3 regions of the Sporosarcina soli genome follow, and region 2 is predicted to be linked to each of the others. Evidence: riboswitches for the same ligand, from Rfam matches in the RefSeq annotation. Region 2 holds a riboswitch; each other region holds the start of a gene.
What was found. Region 2 has a riboswitch for preQ1 ahead of queC (7-cyano-7-deazaguanine synthase QueC). Riboswitches for the same ligand answer to the same signal wherever they lie in the genome.

Region 1: it holds a riboswitch for preQ1, as region 2 does, so the genes downstream of both, queF (preQ(1) synthase) here and queC (7-cyano-7-deazaguanine synthase QueC) in region 2, are expected to answer to the same signal.
Region 3: it holds a riboswitch for preQ1, as region 2 does, so the genes downstream of both, ACFPRA_RS11330 (QueT transporter family protein) here and queC (7-cyano-7-deazaguanine synthase QueC) in region 2, are expected to answer to the same signal.

The regions. Positions count from the first base shown of each region.
Region 1 is NZ_JBHSNO010000008.1:65,920-70,136, forward strand. It holds gene ACFPRA_RS15635 (hypothetical protein) at 9-1,118, opposite strand; gene ACFPRA_RS15640 (MFS transporter) at 1,281-2,444, shown strand; PreQ1 riboswitch class I at 2,471-2,514, shown strand; gene queF (preQ(1) synthase) at 2,592-3,089, shown strand; gene recQ (DNA helicase RecQ) at 3,166-4,217, opposite strand, start outside.
Region 2 is NZ_JBHSNO010000005.1:106,355-110,571, forward strand. It holds gene ACFPRA_RS04815 (aldo/keto reductase) at 248-1,090, opposite strand; gene ACFPRA_RS04820 (DUF1540 domain-containing protein) at 1,305-1,460, opposite strand; PreQ1 riboswitch class I at 1,570-1,613, shown strand; gene queC (7-cyano-7-deazaguanine synthase QueC) at 1,621-2,286, shown strand; gene queD (6-carboxytetrahydropterin synthase QueD) at 2,283-2,708, shown strand; gene queE (7-carboxy-7-deazaguanine synthase QueE) at 2,705-3,412, shown strand; gene ACFPRA_RS04840 (DUF1801 domain-containing protein) at 3,496-3,921, opposite strand.
Region 3 is NZ_JBHSNO010000005.1:1,529,190-1,533,406, reverse strand. It holds gene ACFPRA_RS11340 (NAD(P)/FAD-dependent oxidoreductase) at 1-669, shown strand, start outside; gene ACFPRA_RS11335 (excisionase family DNA-binding protein) at 766-996, opposite strand; gene ACFPRA_RS11330 (QueT transporter family protein) at 1,188-1,688, opposite strand; PreQ1 riboswitch class I at 1,696-1,740, opposite strand; gene ACFPRA_RS11325 (ATP-binding protein) at 1,910-3,514, shown strand; gene ACFPRA_RS11320 (response regulator) at 3,527-4,201, shown strand.

The sequences.
Region 1 (4,217 bases), on a different contig from region 2:
AACTCCTTTCATGTTACTGCTTTCATATTCAGCAGTTTGTTGTATAAGTTTACCTCTTTATTCGTCATCTTTCTAGATAACCTATCCGCTTTTGCTAAAAAATCTTCATCGACAGCCCCAAATCCGTACCTGCCCTCTTCTTGTCGAAAGATCGGGAGTGCTTCGTACTTCAGTGGATAGCCGCCATCTTCTCGAATGAATCCTTGGAGTGATTTTAAATAGTGCAATACCTCTGCATGCAATTTCCCATTCATGTGAAGGGATTCCGTTGCTGTCAATACGAATGTCGTTGTTTCCCCATAGGGTCCGCTTCCATACCGATTTCCTACATTCTCAGCAATCCATCCTGTAAAGCGCCCTTTATTGGAAAGACGATCAATTTTGTTGAAAATCGTTCGTAATATATCCACTTTTATGAAAGATAAATCGAGATCCTCTTTTTTCAACTTCTCATCATCAAAATGAAAGACCCATCCAGCAGTCGTCATCTCTCGATCCACTATACTTTGCAATTCAACGAAAGGACCGGTCTTTCGCATTTCATCATTATAGAGTTCGACAAGTGTGATTTGCATATCATTTTGAACATGTTCCGGCATCTGTGCGACCAATTGCTTATCGATTGCAAATTCTCCGTTTTCAACCCGTCCAAAATAGAACGGAATTTCCTTCTGGATACTGATCAACGCCGAGGCCAAACGGGATTGCTCGTCATCCTGTCTGACGTTCAGCTGAAAGGGAATCGTTTCCACTGAATCGTCACGCTTCCAGAAAACCGCCTCCATTAGGATCGTATCAAAAGTGGAACATGCATGTCGGACGACAATTCCAGCTTTGACAATATCGGACGCATCGAAATGATTCGGTTGTATAAAAAATTCAATGGATGGATCCGCCGCGATTTTCGGAAAGATGGGATGCCCTGTCGACAATCTTTCGTGTAGAACGGGTTCATCTTCTTTTTTAATTAAGAATGATGGTTTCCTTGTCAAATTTCGCGTATAGAATGGCTCGTACCAATGCTCCAAATCGAGTTCGACGAAAATATATTGTTTTTCAATTTGTTCTTCAATCGCTTTCTCATCCTGCTTACTAAACAACTTTTTTATGAAATTCAATGGATGGATCCCCTCCGCTAATTCGTTGGTATGGAATCATCTTAACGTTTCCACCATGAAAACGCTATTCCAACTGCATTGTTCATAATCTAGCCTTTTCACTAATCTCCAAAAAAATGTTAAACTATAAGGGATGCATTTCAATTGAAAAGAGGCTTCATTATGCGCGGTTTTGTCTATCTGATCGTCTTTTTCTCGTTTTTTGATTTATTTTCACAGTTACCCGTCATGAGTCCGTTTGCGCTTTCGCTCGGGGGCACACCGTTTTTGGTCGGACTTGCTGTCGGTATGTATTCCTTTTCCAATACGATCGGCAATATCATCTCGGGATTTATGACCGATAAAAGAGGGCCGTTCCTCATACTTGTATTGGGATTGTTCGCTTCCGCCCTTTCCCTTTTCCTCTACTCGGCAGTAGCGGATGCGTCAGCATTGCTCGGAGTCCGGTTCATCCACGGTTTCATGGAAGGGTTGATTGTTCCAGCGGCATTCACTTTTCTCGCCAATCGTGCCGAAGAATCGAAAAGAGGTCGTAATGTCGCCATTTCAGGTGCATTTGTCGGACTTGCCGCCATCATCGGTCCAGCATACGGGGGAATAGTGGCTGCCAAAACAAGTACACCGTTCATCATGGCTATCAATGGGGGGATTATGTTTCTGTTAGCGATCCTCGCATTCTTTGTTCTCCGTTCATTCAACTATGTTCGTAAACTCAAGGCCAAACAAATTCGGCGCTTTCCAGTGAAAAACTTATTCCGAAATCGGGGGATGATACGGGCATTTGCAGGCGCATTTTTTCTCATGTTCTCACAAGGCGTCCTTGCACTCGTCTTACCTTTGAAAGTCGAATCGCTCGGATTTGATACAAAAACGAGCGGAATATTATTGAGCACGTTCGGTGTTGTTGCAATCCTGATTTTCCTACTGCCAATCAACCGAATATTCGACCGTGCCCGTCCGGTTTCGACGCTTGCATTCGGCATCACACTGATGGGCTTGAGCATGTTATTTTTAAGTCAGATCGAGGAATTGAATTTTTTATATGTGGCCATGGCAATTTACGGGGTAGGCTTCGCTTTCCTTTTCCCTTCCATCAATTCCCTGCTCATCGACTCGTCTACGACTGAATACCGCGGAAAAGCATATGGCTATTTTTACGCATTCTTCTCAATCGGTGTCGTAGCAGGATCGGGTCTGATCGGATTTTTGGACCTTGAGTTCCGAGGCGCATTCATGCTAACAGGTATCATTTTGCTAGCCGTAGCGGTCTATACGTTGCTCGGAATGAAAAAAGGTTCTATTGACAAATCAACTCCTGTCGCTTAAAGTCAAAGACGAAATGAATACCCTGTCCGGGAGAGGTTCATAGCGACCCTCTATAAAAAACTATGTATGGATGTACGGTCATTCGACACGGCTTTTTTAGATTGCATAGACGAACCTCCCCGACAAAATTTAGGGGAGGTTTTTTAATTGGCTGGAAGAGATGAAGCAACATTGAGTGATTTGACATTGCTCGGCAACCAAAATACGAAATACGCATATGAATACAATCCGGATGTGTTAGAATCCGTCGACAATATGCATGTCGGAAGGGATTATTTTGTCAAGTTCAACTGCCCGGAGTTTACATCCCTTTGCCCAATGACGGGCCAACCTGATTTCGCAACGATGTATATCAGCTTCATACCTGATAAAAAATTAGTCGAAAGTAAATCATTGAAACTGTACTTATTCAGTTTCCGGAATCACGGCGATTTTCATGAAGACTGCGTCAATATCATCATGAATGACTTGATCAAACTGATTGAACCGCGTTACATCGAGGTTTGGGGCAAATTTACGCCACGCGGTGGGTTATCGATCGACCCTTACTGCAATTACGGTAAACCTGGAACGAAATACGAACAGATGGCCGATCATCGAATGATGAATCATGACCTCTATCCGGAGAAAATCGATAATCGCTAAAAAGTGGCAAGTTCACTAATTGAAGATAAAAACATCCGGAGCGACTTGGCTTTACAGTCATCTTCCGGATGTTTTTTTACGCTTTTTCCATCGTATACGATTTGATCTCGTTCATGAAGGCTTTGCCGTACCTCTCCAACTTCGACAAGCCGACTCCATTCACTTCAAGGAATTCCTCATCTGTTACAGGCATTCTTGCAGCCATATCCCGCAATGTTTTATCGGAAAAGACGACAAAAGGAGGGACCCCGGCTTCTTGGGCCAAGTTCAGACGGAGTGCACGAAGTTGTTCAAATAACGGATCATCGTTTGTAATCTGTTTCGTCACAACGGACACTTTCCGGTAGATTTTCACTTTCCCTGTCAAGACATCTTTGCCGCGCTCACTGACATAAATGATGGGAAATTGTCCGTTCTCAACAGATAGGCAATTTTCGGAGATGATGAACTCGATAAAATCAGAAATTTCTTTTGTGTTACGCCCTTTCATCAGTCCATAGGTCGTCAGTTTATCAAAACCGAATTCCAAAACTTTTTTGTTCCTTGAACCTGTTAACACTTGTGCAATCATCGTTTTTCCGAATCGTTGCCCCATTCGGATGACACAAGAAAGCACCATTTGAACGTCCACCGTTACATCGGAACTTTCCCTTGTATCCGTGCAGTTGGCACATCGTCCACAAGCCACTACATCCTTTTCACCAAAATACGTAATGATAAATTTTTGTAAACAAGTTTCCGTATGACAAAAATCGATCATAGATTGCAGCTTTTCCAGTTCCGCCGGAATCCGGCCTTCATCTTGTGACTGGTCGATCAGGAAGCGCTGCGTGTGAACGTCCTGTGATGAAAACAATAATGTGCAATCACTATCGAGACCATCACGTCCAGCACGCCCGGCTTCTTGATAATAGCTCTCCATATTTTTCGGCATCTGATAGTGGATCACATATCTTATGTTACTTTTATCGATGCCCATCCCAAAGGCATTTGTAGCAACCATCACTGTTGCTTCGTCCATTAAAAAACGATCTTGTTCCAATTGCCGTTCAACATCCGACAAGCCCGCATGGTATTTGGCAACCGCTACCCCACTTTTCCGTAACATTTCATAGACGGAATCGACCG
Region 2 (4,217 bases):
GTCACTCAGGCGTTGCCAATCAAACAGCGGAGGGTTTGATTTGCCGTATTTCTGCGTTTTTTTGCAGAAATTAAGGCACTTTCCTTTTAGGACGTCGCGCACTTAGACTGCCTTCCATTATTCGTTCAGCTGGAGTTTGAACATTCGCTGAACAGGAAACAAAACCGCATTCATCTCGCTATCTATAGAAGTGAGAGTTTTCTAGCTGACGCTTTACTTTCAGTACAAAAACATTTGCTGAATCAAGTTAAAATTCCTCATAAACAGCCGGATCCTGATTTTTCAATCGCCCATCCGGACGCGTCAACGTTGCGATTCTCTCCATCTCTTCATCATTTAGGGTGAAATCGAAAATCGAGATGTTTTCCAGTTGGCGTTCTGGAGAGGCGGACTTTGGAATCGGAACGGCTCCCAGTTGTGTATGCCAACGTAAAATCACTTGCGATATCGACTTGCCATGCTGATCGGCAATCTGTTGAAGCATTTCGTTTTCAAGCAGTTCATTGGCCCGGGCAATCGGACTCCAAGATTCAGTCACCACATTATGTTTCTCATGCAATTGCCGTTGTTCTTTTTGGTTGAAAAAAGGATGCAATTCGATTTGGTTGAGGCTCGGCAGTTCACCCGTTTCTTTCTGTAGTCGCTCCAAATGTTCAGGAAGGAAATTACATACACCGATGGATCGGATGAGTCCTTGTTTTTTTGCCTCAATCAATGCCTGCCAAGCCTCCACATACAGACCTTGCTTCGGATTTGGCCAATGAATCAGATAAAGATCATAATAATCTAGATTAGCACGATATAAGGATTCTTGGATTGTGACCATCGCTTTGTCATACGTTTGGTAACGCCCCGGCAGTTTAGAAGTGATCCGCAATCTTTCCCGAGGTACCGAGCTCCGTCGAACCCCTTCCCCTACCGTTCCTTCATTTTCATAGTTATAGGCAGTATCGATCAGCCGATAGCCAAGATCGATGGCATGCTTAATCGCATTCGCGCCTTCATTTCCATTCAGCTTATATGTACCTAACCCTACTGCAGGCAACGTTAAGCCGTCATTTAATCGTATTTCTGGGATTGCTTGATTCATATTCTCTTTCCCCTTTCCTTTATAATGTAAAGGTATCATCTATCTATCTAACAATTCAAATAGTTGAATTCTTTATCTATTCATCGAGAAAAACCTCCGCCCATGACGAGTTCGTCATAGAAGGAGGTTTTCCTGTTAAGAAGGCTTCTTATGTGTGATTCTAGATGCAAATTGAGGGTTGAATTCCTCGGACGCGACTTAGAATCTGCCGTGTTCAATCTCTTGGTACAAATGTTTTACAATCGGTTTCTTCACTGCTCGTTGCCTTTTTACCTTTTTGGCTGACAACGTAAATCGATTTGGCGCTACATTTATTGCCTGAGCTCCAATATTTACAGTTGTTCACTTCACAAAGAATTTCTTGAGCCACGGCTTCACACCTCCTTTTTTGTAGGATGCACAAGATCGCGAGAAAAAATACTTTTTATGCGCCAGGTAAAGCCATCCTTTCTTTTCGTATGGTATGATGGACAAGGTTCAAAAAAGAGGTTCGCAAACTCCCTCTATAAAAAACTAAGGAGATGTAGATATTGAAAAATGAAAAAGCGGTCGTCGTCTTTAGTGGCGGCCAAGACAGTACGACATGCCTGTTTTGGGCATTGGACAATTTCCGGGAAGTCGCAACTGTAACGTTCGACTACGGACAACGCCATTCGGATGAAATCGAATGTGCAAGGAAAATAGCGGAGGAACTCGGTGTCTCGTTCAAAGTGCTTGATATGCAATTAATCAATCAATTGTCAGCCAATGCCTTGACACGGGATGACATCGAAGTGACCGAAGTGGATGGCGAATTACCGTCGACATTCGCCCCCGGAAGAAATCATCTGTTCCTTTCTTTCGCAGCTGTCTATGCAGATGCGATCGGCGCACGACATTTGATCACCGGTGTCAGTGAGACGGATTTTAGCGGCTATCCGGATTGCCGTGATAATTTTATCAAATCATTAAATGTAACGTTGAATTTGGCAATGGATGGGCGCTTTGTCATTCATACACCGTTAATGTGGCTCGATAAGTCAGAAGTATGGGCTTTGGCGGACAAACTTGGTGCACTCGATTTTGTACAAGAGAAAACACTCACGTGCTACAACGGGGTTCCGAGCTCAGGTTGTGGGGAATGCCCGGCATGCGTGTTGCGTAATGAAGGTCTCGCGACATATTTATCTCAAAAGTCTGCAGGTGTTGCCAAATGATGCAGCAATTTTACCCACAAGTCCAACATAGCTATCGATTTGAATTAAACAAAGATATGCATTTTTCGGCGGCTCATTTCATTCCCGATGAAGATGCTGGGAAATGCCAAGTGATGCATGGCCATACGTACCATATCAATGTGACCATTGGCGGAAATGAATTGGATCCGCTCGGTTTTTTAATCGACTTTAAACAATTGAAAGACTTGATCCATAAAAAGTATGACCATTCTGTATTGAATGATCATCCCGAATTCCAACATCGCTTTCCGACAACAGAGATATTGGCAGAAACGATTTGGACGACCATTCAAGATGTGCTACGGACAAGGGAAAATCGTCCGGTTTGCCTGCAAGTGATCGTTCGGGAAACGCCGACCAGCTATGTTATCTACCGTCCAAGACAGGAGGATTTGCTATGAAAATTCCTGTAATGGAAGTATTCGGTCCGACGATCCAAGGCGAAGGGATGGTCGTGGGGCAAAAAACGATGTTTGTCCGTACGGCAGGCTGTGATTATTCCTGTTCTTGGTGTGATTCCAGTTTCACATGGGATGGAACAGGCAAAAGCGTCTCGAAACGGCCGCCGGAAATCATCGAAGAACTAAAAGCGATTGGCGGACAATTGTTTTCACATGTAACGATCTCAGGAGGAAATCCAGCGTTGCATAAAGGAATCGGGGAGCTCGTCGACCTTTGTCATGCAGAAGGATGGAAAGTCGGGGTCGAAACACAGGCTTCGTTCTGGCAAGATTGGTTATTGAACATCGATGATATTACGCTGTCTCCGAAACCACCAAGTTCAGGGATGATAACGGATTTTAGCAAACTGGACCGATTCCTGGAAAAACTAGCAGATGCAAACGCCAGCCTGAAAATCGTCATTTTTGATGAGGACGACTTCAAATTTGCGGAAGAGGTCCATCTCCGTTACCCGACAGTCCCTTTCTTTTTACAAACCGGTAACGACGACATCACCACAACAGACGACGCCTTCCTCGTACCGAAATTACTGCACCGCTACGAATGGCTCATTGAACTGGCTGTCAACTCCCCCGTCATGAACGATGCCAAAGTGCTCCCGCAATTGCATGCTTTGGTGTGGGGAAATAAGCGTGGCGTGTAATATTATAATTGTAAATAAATGAAAAAGGTGCTGTCCCCGAAGTCGTTTTTAGACTTGGGATACAGCACCTTTTCTTCACTAATTCATGGTTGTTCAGGATATTGCTTCCGTAAAAATTCTACAGATGCTGTGATCAATTCTTTTAACACATCCGTATCGATATCGTCCAATTTGTTAATATAGACGCATGCTTTTCCCGTCGTATGTTTTCCGAATCGCGCCAACAAGCTTTCCCGTTCTGTTTCCCCCGGCGCGAAATACAAGCTGATTTTCGCTTTTCGCGGAGAAAATCCGACTAACGGTGCATCCCCTTCATGCCCGGTTTTATAGACGTAATGATAGGAACCGAATCCGATGATACTCGGCCCCCACATTTTAGCTTCGTAACCCGTTGCTTCTTTAAAAAGTTCGAGCAATCGGTATGCATCTTCCCGTTTTTTAGGACTCTCCACATTTTCAATGAATTCGATGACACTTGCGTCTGTTTCCTTCGTCTTTTGTTCGTACATGCCCTTTTCACTCCCATCTGATTTCATAATTCTGTTCCATTCATCATAGCATGTCTTCTAAACGATAAAAAACAGCCATGCATGGCTGTTTTTTATCTTCTATTATCTTCATTCAGCAAATCTTTTTGTACTGAAAGCGAAGCGTCAGCTACTCACCTCTATAGATAGCGAGATGAATGCGGTTTTGTTTCCTGTTCAGCGGGTGTTCAAACTCCAGCTGAACGAATAATGGAAGGCAGTCTAAGTGCGCGACGTCCTAAAAGGAAAGTGCCTTAATTTCTGCAAAGATCGCAGAA
Region 3 (4,217 bases), 1.4 Mb from region 2:
GAAGGTGCTGAGCGATTTGAAGTTTCAAATTTACATTATACAGTCAAATCATTTGAACGTTTCCAAGGGAAAACGGTGTTGATCTCCGGTGGAGGGAATGCAGCGATCGACTGGGCCAATGAATTGGAGCCGATTGCGGAAAAAGTATATTTAACCTATCGGAAAGAGCTATTAAAAGGACATGAGGCTGAAGTGACCCGCTTGTTCAATAGTTCTGTTGAATGTCTATTGAATACATCGATTGAAAGATTGATTGCGGCAGATGATCGTGAAAGCATTGAAAAAGTGGAGCTCGTCAACAATGAAGATGGACAGAAAATTCAGCTTGCAGTGGACGAAGTAATCATTAACCATGGCTATGATCGGGATAAAGCACTGACGTCCAATAGTGGATTAGATATCGAGATGGCAGATGAATATACGGTTGCAGGTAGTCCGATGAGTGAAACTTCTGTCCCTGGACTCTATGCGGCAGGAGATATTTTGAATCACGAAGGAAAACTGCATCTCATCGCAGGAGCGTTCCAAGATGCGGGGAACGCGGTGAATAAAGCGAAACAATACATTGAGCCCGAAGCGTATGGACATGGACGGGTATCCTCGCATAATGACCTCTTTAAAGAGAAAAACCGTGAATTGGTGAAGCATTTATATGCGGTGAAAAACTAAGCGATTTTACAGGGAGATGAATGAAATGTTTTCGCGTCTTCCATAGTTTGAATAACATTAAAAAACGGCTAAGACGTGTCTGTCTGTAGCCGTTTTTCAATCTTCATCTTTAATATCGCGATCGGGCGGGATCGGTTCGTTGCGCCATTCATCGATTTGGCGTTTCAATGTTTCCAGTTGCTCAAAGTACAGGTTGAATTGCGCTTGATTGATCAGAAACTGTTCGCCATCGTGAACGGAGCGGATCCGACCTTCGCGTACATATTTTTGCACTTGTTGGACCGGCATGCCGAGATACTCAGCAGCTTCTTGAATGGTAATATACATGCGGATTCTCCTTAAAAAATCCCCGCCATTTCAATTGCGGACAAAGAGGTGGCGAGGATCATTATATCGTCTAGGCTCCGGGCGCCAGATGCTCGGGTCATAAGCCATTTTGGCTATGAGGCAAAGATCGCCTCTTCGCCAATCTGTCTTATGCCTGTCGCATCTAAGCAGGCGCCCTGCGCTTTTGTATGTCAGATTAACTTTTCGAAGTTCAGGCGTTTGTTCAAAGCCATCATAATCGGGATTCCGACTGCCATGACGACGAATTCCCCAATTGCAAGTGTTAAATAAACGATGAGGAACGGAATGCCATTAAAATCGGGAAGATCCGCAAAAATCTTAAGCTGATAGGCGATGATAATCATCAAAACCGTAAAGACGATTGTGTTAAATAGCATTCGCTTGAAGATGCCGTTAATGAATTTTGCAGAAAAAATGGTTATTGAAAGAGCGATTACCGAATGAAGCACTCCGAAAATGACATCAACGAGAATCGGTGAAAATAGGAAGTTCGCGACAAAGACACCGATTACAATACCAAAAATATATTTCTTATTGAAAACGACGAGATGATTGAACATCTCAGAAACCCGAAATTGGACGAGTGTAAAACCAAATGGGGCAATTAAAAATGTAACAGCGACATACAAAGCGGCGATAACTCCACTTGTGGCCATCGTTTTTACTTTCATTATTTAGTTCCTCCTAGTTTTTTTACGTGGGATGGTTGCGAACCACGTGTTGAAAAATCCATAGTACAGTGTATCACAGTGTTCTCGGTTTGTGTATGAGTATAAAAATGTAAAAAATAGTGTGTTTTTTCTTATTCTTATCAAATAAGGGGGCCGCTATAAATGCATATGTGAAAATGCTATGATGAAAATGAAAGCATCTTTAAGAAAAGAGCCAAAAAATGAAAAAGTCAAAGTTTATCCCGTTACAAACCAAAATATTAGGGCTTATAAGTACATTGGTGCTTCTCATCGTCATTTTGCTTGCAAGCATCTTTGCTTATTTACAATTTGTCGATGAAAAAGATCAAGTAAAGCAGCTCGTTTTGCAAGCTGCAAAAACGATTTCACTGATGCCTGAGCTTCGGGAAGCAATTGAAACAAATGATATTGAATCCCATTTTCGACCGATTGCGGAGCAAGTAAAAGACCAAGTGCATGCGGCAAACATCATTATCGAAAATCGCAAGGAGATTGTGTACTCACATACCAATCCCGCCCAAGTCGGTGAAAAGAGTTTAGATGATACAAACTATCATGCGTTCGTATTCGGAGGTTCCTACAATTTTGAGGTGGAACGGGAACATGGTTCGGTTTTGATCGGGAAAGTTCCGATCATTGCAGATAATGGTGAATATACACAGGTGATTGGAACGGTTTCGATCGAGTATTTGGAGAAGGACATTTATGGAGAGATTTACTCGAGAATAAAAACCATTGCGATCGCGTCATTGTTCGTTTTTGTGTTAGGGATTATCGGAAGCATTTTTTTAACGAAAAGTATCCGAAAAGATACATTGGGATTGGAGCCGCATGAAATTTCTTCGTTGTATATGGAAAGAAGTGCAATCCTATTATCGATCAAAGAGGGGATCATGGCAGTGGATCGAAATGGGGGGATCACACTTGCCAATCATTCTGCAAAGACGATGTTGGATCTGAAGGAAGACGAGTTGATTGGTCAGTCTATTCATCCGATCGTGCCTACTATCCAATTGGAAGATGTTTTGCAAACGGGGCGGGCGATTCATAATGTTGAGAACAGGATTGGTGAGAAAACGTTCATTTTCAACTTAACGCCAGTCATTGACAATGAGCGTGTGGTAGGGGTTGTCTGTAGTTTTCAGGATAAAACGGAATTGAAAAAACTGATGCATACACTTTCGGAGGTCCGTGAATATTCGGAAGGGCTTCGTGCTCAAACGCATGAGTATGCCAATAAACTCTATTTGTTATCCGGCTTATTACAGTTGGAAAGATATGAAGATGCTTTTAAGTTCATCCAGCAAGAGTCTACGGATCATCAGCATCGCAGTCAAATATTGTTCAATCAGATCCATGATCCGAATGTACAAGCTATTTTGTTAGGGAAACTGGGCCGAGCATCCGAAAAGAAAATTAACCTAGAAATTGAACCCGATAGTGTTGTCGACGTCTTACCGGCTCACATAGGCGTATCGGATATGATCACCATTATCGGCAATTTGATCGATAATGCTTTTGAGGCCGTTGTCCAGCAATCTGAAAAAAACGTAATCTTTTCAATTACGGGTTTTGGAAATGACATTATTATAGAAGTAACAGATAGCGGACAGGGCGTACCAGATGACGTGATGGAATCCTTGTTTTCTTTAGGCTACTCCTCCAAAGGCGGAAACAGGGGATATGGCTTATTCAATGTGAAGCGCATCGTGGAATCATTGGGTGGAACGATTGAAGTAGGGAACGAAAAAAATGGCGGGGCTATTTTTACAGTATACTTGCCAAAAAAGTTTCGGGAAAAGTGAAAGGAGATCAAAATGATTAAAGTGGTTATAGCAGAGGATGATTTTCGAATCGCTCAAGTCCAAGAGCAGTTTTTAGAAAAGATACAGGGTGTCCAACTCGTTGGAAAAGCGTTAAATGCCAAAGAAACGATGAGCCTATTAGATAAACATGAAGTGGATTTGCTGCTGCTCGATATCTATTTACCAGACGAACTCGGAACGGATCTATTATCCAAAATCAGGGAAGACCATCCGAACACGGATATTATCATGGTGACGGCTGCTATGGAAAAGGTCATGCTCGAGAAGGCGATGCGATACGGGGTTAGCAACTATTTGTTGAAGCCAGTGTCGATGGAGAAATTCGTTGAAACGATTGAAGAGTTTAAAAAGAAGAAGGAAATCCTGCAAGATCGCGATGAAGTGAATCAGAAAATGATCGATCAATTCTTTGGATCTTCTAATCCGTCAACAAACAATCAAAAAGATCTCCCTACAGGTGTAGATCGCCATACGTTAAAAAAAGTGAGAGAAGTAGTGGAGGAGCTACGAGGCGTTACGATCGAGGAAATGGGAGAAAGCTTAGGCGTCTCCCGAACAACCGCCAGAAGATATTTGGAATATCTTGTTTCGATCGATGTTTGCACGGCAAAGCATGAATATGGCATTGTAGGAAGACCACAGCGGAAATATTACCTCGTCGACTAATGGGCACGATTCAGCC